2 regions of the Bibersteinia trehalosi USDA-ARS-USMARC-188 genome follow, and region 2 is predicted to be linked to the other one. Evidence: riboswitches for the same ligand, from Rfam matches in the RefSeq annotation. Region 2 holds a riboswitch; the other holds the start of a gene.
The links. A riboswitch is a leader RNA that binds a small molecule or an ion and turns the genes downstream of it on or off. The one in region 2 is predicted to bind lysine.

Region 1: it holds a riboswitch for lysine, as region 2 does, so the genes downstream of both, lysC (lysine-sensitive aspartokinase 3) here and F542_RS06235 (Na+/H+ antiporter NhaC family protein) in region 2, are expected to answer to the same signal.

What each region holds. Positions count from the first base shown of each region.
Region 1 covers NZ_CP006954.1:1,179,269-1,182,690, forward strand. Annotated here, with positions in the region: gene F542_RS05410 (DNA topoisomerase III) at 1-353, opposite strand, end outside; gene mepA (penicillin-insensitive murein endopeptidase) at 443-1,267, opposite strand; lysine riboswitch at 1,468-1,657, shown strand; gene lysC (lysine-sensitive aspartokinase 3) at 1,754-3,106, shown strand; gene tsaB (tRNA (adenosine(37)-N6)-threonylcarbamoyltransferase complex dimerization subunit type 1 TsaB) at 3,171-3,422, opposite strand, start outside.
Region 2 covers NZ_CP006954.1:1,367,866-1,371,287, reverse strand. Annotated here, with positions in the region: gene F542_RS06235 (Na+/H+ antiporter NhaC family protein) at 80-1,624, opposite strand; lysine riboswitch at 1,740-1,908, opposite strand; gene F542_RS06230 (H-NS family histone-like protein) at 2,129-2,530, shown strand; gene rnhA (ribonuclease HI) at 2,873-3,331, shown strand.

The DNA of each region.
Region 1 (3,422 bases), 190 kb from region 2:
TAGCCGAATACTTCGTCCACCAAAAGCTGCCCTTCTCTATCAGGGTCGCCAGCGTGGATAATTTGGTCTGCTTGTTTGATGAGTTTTTCAACCACTTTAAACTGTTTAAGCGTTTCTTTTTTGGGAATGAGCTTCCATTGGCTTGGCACAATCGGCAAATGCTCCATTCGCCACAGTTTAAAGCGTTCATCGTAGGCATCTGGCTCGGCTTGTTCAAGTAAATGGCCGATACACCAAGTTACCGTATCCCCTTCGCCACACTGAATAAAGCCATCACCTCTGGTGTGTGGTTTCGGTAAAACATCGGCAATCGCCCGCCCAAGACTAGGTTTTTCAGCAATAAATAGACGCATAGGTAATTTCAATAAACATAAATTTGCAAATTTTAAGCGAATTTTGACCGCTTGTATTTAAGAAAGGGGGCAATGCCCCACATTATGGATTAATTTAGCCCACGTTCAGAAAGCAACATTTGGCATTGTGCAGGTGGTTGAGGTAGTGTTTTAGATTTTGGTGTGCTGCTTGGTTTAGCTGGTTCAAACCAAGAATAAAGTTCTGCGCCACAACCATCACCAGTTGGCACTGGCGCTTGGTTTTCACAATGTGGTGCATCTGCTGGGCAGCGTAAACGAACGTGGAAGTGAGAATCGTGATAATACCAAGGGCGGATTTTGCGTAGCCATTCACGATCTTGCCCTGCGGTTGAGCAAAGCTGCACTTTAATTGCGGGGTTTACGAAGATACGATCAACTTGCGGATCTTGCGCAGCTATTTTAATTAATTTGGCGTGCTCTGGCTTCCAATTTGAATTAATCACTTGCTTTTCACGATCAACAACAAGCAAACCTAATCCATCTGGTTTTGCGGCGGTTTTATCGTCCATAGGCCCGAAACGTAACCAAACATCTGCATCAAGCCCTGTTTGGTGACTGGCGTGTCCTGATGAGAAACGTCCGCCTGCGGCCATACCCATATCCCCAATTAAAATAGGCGGTAACCCCGCTTGTTTTGCTTTTTTTCCGAGGTTTTGTAGGTACGCTAATAAATTGGGATGACCATAATAGCGGTTACGTTGATAACGAATAACTTGATAGCCTTCGCCTTTTAATTCGAGTGGTTGAGCGCCAATAATACAGCCATTGCTGTAGCCACCGATAGATTGTGCTTTACCCGCTACTGGAGTGTTAATACTTTCCCACGGGGTGGCAAAACTAGAAAAAGAATATATTGCAAGCGAAGAAGCTAAGGCAAGTTTGAGTAATTTCATTGAAAGTCCTTTTTAAAACCGTGACTGTTAATAGACTACATTCTAGTAAAAGGGTTCACTAAAAGCAAAAAGCCTATTATTTAGGCAGGCATATCTTTTTTATAAAATGTTGTTTGACAGAATAGCAATAAAACGTTATTTCTATGCACGTTTTTTATTTTGGGAAGTATCCCAAAGTGAAAAAAAGTTATAATGCGAATTATAGCGGGAGAGGCGCAACACTCAGGCAACTTATTTTAGGTAACTAGGCCGTTTGAGAATAAGTGATGGGAGTGATTGCCGAGGTGTGAATTCACTAGATCAGGAATGAACATCGGCTAAGCAGGTTGAATCCTATTAGCTGTCGTTTAAATCGGTTTCAAGCCGTTTGAATGGAGTGCTCTTAAAGTTCTCAACAAACCCAAAAGTAACTCATCACAATTTCCTATCTCAAATTTCGACCTCTAATTTTGTAAACACATTTTATTTTTATAGGAAATTCTTATTATGTCTCATCTTTCTGTTGCAAAATTTGGTGGTACTAGCGTTGCAAACTTTGATGCAATGACTCTTTGTGCAAATATTGTTACTCAAGATCCCAATACCAAAGTTGTGGTACTCTCGGCATCTGCTGGTGTAACCAATTATTTAGTTGAATTGGCAAACGGTTGCGAATTGGCTCGTCGTGAAGAAATTCTTGATGCAGTTCGCACAATTCAATACAACATTATTGAACAATTACAGCAAAAAGACGCTATTTCTGCAGAAATTGATGCGCTTTTAGAACATGTTGCCGCATTAGCAGAATCTGCCAGTCTTGCAACATCCGCTGCATTAACGGATGAGTTAATTTGCCATGGTGAAATGATGTCCACCAAAATTTTTACACAATTATTAAATGAACGTCATTTCCCTGCAGTTTGGGTGGATGTGCGTGACGTTGTTGCGACAAATAACCACTATGGCAAGGCTGCTCCAAATGATGCTAAAACCCAACAGCAATCTGATGCGGTGATTAAGCCATTAATTGAGAGCGGTAAAATTGTGATCACTCAAGGGTTTATCGGGCGCGATGATGAAGGTAAAACAACGACATTAGGTCGTGGCGGTAGCGACTATTCAGCCGCACTATTAGCAGAAGTATTGAATGCCAACGATGTGTTAATTTGGACAGACGTGCCAGGTATTTACACCACTGACCCTCGCGTTGTGCCACAAGCAAAACGTATTGATACGATGGCATTTAATGAGGCGGCAGAAATGGCAACGTTTGGTGCGAAAGTATTACACCCATCAACATTACTCCCAGCAGTGCGTAGCAATATCCCTGTTTATGTGGGCTCAAGCAAAGCACCAGAGCAAGGCGGTACTTGGGTAACCCGTGATCCGCAACCACGCCCAACATTCCGTGCATTAGCGTTACGCCGTAATCAAGTATTACTCACGCTTTCAAGCCTAAGTATGTTGCACGCACAAGGTTTCTTAGCAAAAGTCTTTGCTATTTTAGCAAACCATAAAATTTCAGTTGATGTGGTTACCACTTCTGAAGTAAGTGTTGCATTAACATTAGATAAAACAGGCTCTGCTTCTTCAGGTGCAGACATGCTTTCACCTGAATTATTGGAAGAATTGCGTCAATATTGCCATGTACAAGTTGAAAGTGATTTAGCTTTAGTCGCCATTATTGGCAATAACTTACACACACAATCAGGTATTGCTAAACAGTTATTTGAAACATTAGCTCCGTATAATGTGCGTTTAATTAGCTACGGTGCAAGCACCAACAACGTTTGTACCCTTGTAAAAATGGAAGAAGCAGATGATGTGATTCGTGCATTACACGCTGCGCTATTTGAATAATCTATAAAAGATGAAAAGGACAGCTTTATGCTGTCCTTTCTTTTTGCACTTTTTCCAGTAAATTCTACCGCTTGTGTGGTAATTTCTGCCAAGTAACTTCATTGCGCAGGTAAATAGGCTCAATATCTAACGCTGACTGCGTATTGCCTACTTTGATTGCTAATTCTGCCAGTGGCAACATAAAACGAGCGGATGGCAAAGTGATTTCACTCACTGAAACAGCTAGATTCGCTTGGGCAAATTGCGGATAAGCCGCCCAACCTGTACCGACAATAGTCGGTTTGCGATCTTGTTGGATCTGTTCAATCGCTTTTTC
Region 2 (3,422 bases):
AACAAATTTGAATGACTAATAACCCAAGCTAAAAGCCAGATTGTTTTCTTAATCTGGCTTTGTATTTTTTAGTAGAAAATTAAGCGCTTGCTTTTTTGCGAGCTTTAAAAATGAGGATTAATCCTGCTAAAACCACTGCTGTTACTACAAAGGCAAGCGGCGCTGAAAGGGTAAATCCAAGGACTAGATAACCAACAACAGTTGCCGTTGCGATAGTCAATGCATAAGGTAGTTGTGAAGTAACATGGTCCATATGGTTACATTGAGCCCCCGTTGAGGACAGAATCGTTGTATCCGAAATTGGAGAACAGTGGTCGCCGCATACAGCTCCAGCCATTACTGCCGAAAGGCTTGGTAACAGTAGTGCGGGTTCTGCATTGGCTGCCATTGCTGCTGCAATTGGTAACATAATGCCAAAGGTTCCCCAACTTGTGCCAGTTGAGAATGCCATAAATGCCCCAAGCACAAATAAGATTGCAGGTAAGAAAGCAGGGTTTAATGTACCAGCTACTAAGGTAGAAAGGTAAGTTCCTGTCTGCATATCTTTTACAATGCCATTGATAGTCCAAGCAAAGAAGAGAATTGTGATTGCGCCAAGCATAGATTTTACGCCAATTACGTAAGACTTGAAGTAATCCACAACACTGATTTTAGGGCCAATGCTTAAGAGAATGCAAAGTGTTGCTACAACAATAGCACTTATCCCACCAACGACTAATGAGATCCCAACAGTAGTATTTTCAAAGGCACCTAGAATAGAGAAAGCTTTGTCATCAGAAGCTAAAGCTTGTCCTCCAGTATAGAGCATCATGGCAACGGTTGCGGCAATTAATGTTAGCATAGGTAATACGAGATTACGCATGCGTCCGATAGGCACTTCGTCATTTTGAGTATTTTCATGATGTGCTTGCTGTAATGCTTGTTGCTCAAATCGTGCCATTGAACCTAAATCAAATGAAAAATAAGCGACAAAGAATACCATTACGATAGAGAAGATCGCATAGAAATTCATTAAACTCATTTCAATAAATGCGCCCAGTGGTGTATAGCCTGTAATGCCATAAGTAGTGAGTAATCCTGCGATGAGAGTAATAATATAAGCTCCCCAACTAGAAACAGGCATCATCACACACATTGGCGCAGCAGTTGAGTCTAGAATATAAGCCAGTTTCGCTCGAGAAACGTGAAATTTATCGGTCACAGGACGCGCAATAGCACCGACAGCAAGGCTGTGGAAGTAATCGTCAATAAAAGTAACGAATACCAAACATGCTGCCATTAGCTTTGCGCCTCGTCTATCTTTAATTCGTTTTCTTGCCCAATTCGCAAAGGCTTGATTACTGCCCGAAATACTCAATAAAGCTGTTAAAATGCCGAGTAAGATTAAGAAAAGAACGATATTGACGTTATCAAAATCAATACCATCATCATAAACTAAGCCAATGACTTTCTTGATGAGATAACTTATCGCATCTAATGGATTGCCTGCATTGAGCATAAATGCACCAGCAAGAATGCCGAGACTCAGCGAGATAAGCACCTTGCGTGTGACAATTGCTAATAATAATGCAAGTAACGCAGGCACAACCGACCACAATGATGTGGAATAATTTACTAATTCCATAAAACCTCTAAGATTGTTTTTTGTTATTGATTTGTCAAACAAAGAAAGAGATCTACTGAATAAATTTATACGAATAGAAGAGTATAAAAGGAAGGGAGGTATGAATAAACCCAGCCTAAACAGTAGCACTCCACAGCGTTGCTGTGACAGTGTCGTTCCTTTCGGTAACGACCCCAACCGATTAAGATGACGCTTAATCGATTTCGGCAAATACCCCTTTCCGCCTTTTTCATCGCTTTCCGCTCTAAAGGAATACTTATGGCATTCGCACCTCTACAATTTGTAGGACGGTAGATAGCTTACCTGAAATAGGTATTTTTGCAATAGAAACTTGTAAATTATGTTTGGCTATTTGGCAATATGGCATTTTTCTGGAAAGAAAATTAAAATAGAGGATAAATTTTAAAATTAAATTATTTACCACAGAAAATAATTAAGCTAATATATTTAGTGTTTCAGAATAACTGAAATAGACTTTTAAATTTATAATAGGAGATTACTAAGATGTCAGATATGTTAAAAGTACTTAACAATATTCGTAGCTTACGTGTTTTTGCTCGAGATAATACGTTGGAGACATTAGAAGGTATTGCTGAGAAATTAGCGATTGTAATTGAAGAAAAACGTGAAGCATTGAAAGCGCAGGAGCTTGAGAATGCAAAACGTTTAGAAGGCTTAAATAAATATAAAGAATTACTTGCTCAAGACGGTCTTTCTATTGAAGAATTAGCTTTCTTATTAGGCGGGGGAGAGATGAGCACTAAAAAACGCGAATCTCGTCCAGCAAAATATAAATTCATTGATGAAAATGGCAATGAAAAAACTTGGACTGGTCAAGGTCGTACACCCAAAGCATTACAAGCCGCATTAGATGCAGGTAAATCCTTATCAGATTTTGAAATCTAATTCTAGTTTAAAAAGAGAGCTCCGATGAGTTCTCTTTTTTATATCAAAAGAATATATCTTTATTCATTATATTTAAATACTATTTTTCTTTTCTCATTACGTGAATTTTTCTTTTAATAATCCACATTATTCTAATGATGTTTATAGACATTTGTGTTAAACGAGATTATAAATGTAGTGCTTATTACTATCTGTAACAAGGTGTTAAGGAGAAATCTAGATGTCTTTGTGGCTTGGAATAAAATTGTGGTACTATACGGACAGCGTAGCTTAGAGCGTGCTCTAGAATAGAGAGATTTTACAAAACGTGGGTAAACATACTCACGTTTGTTTTTTAGAAGTATGAAGACAGTTGAAATTTTTACAGATGGTTCTTGTTTAGGTAATCCTGGTAAAGGTGGTATAGGTATTTTATTACGTTATAAACAGACTGAAAAAACCTTAAGCAAAGGCTATTATTTGACCACAAACAATCGAATGGAACTACGGGCAGTAATTGAAGCTCTTTCATTGTTAAAAGAGCCTTGTAATGTGATTTTGCATAGTGATAGCCAATATATGCAAAATGGCATCCAAAAGTGGATTTTTAATTGGAAAAAGAACAATTGGAAAACAAGTAATAAAACACCAGTGAAGAATCAGGATTTGTGGATAGCGCTAGATAATGAAATTCAGCGCCACCAAATTGAGTGGCGATGGGTGAAAGGGCATTCTGGACATAGAGAAAATGAGATTTGTGATGAATTGGCTAAAGTAGGGGCAAATAGCCCTACTTTAGATGATACTGGCTATGAAACTTAGGGCGTTTTCTGATTTCGTGAACTAGATCACAAATGTAATTTGTTATTGAGATAAATCATTGACTTGGTATTGCTTAGTGCTATGATAATTT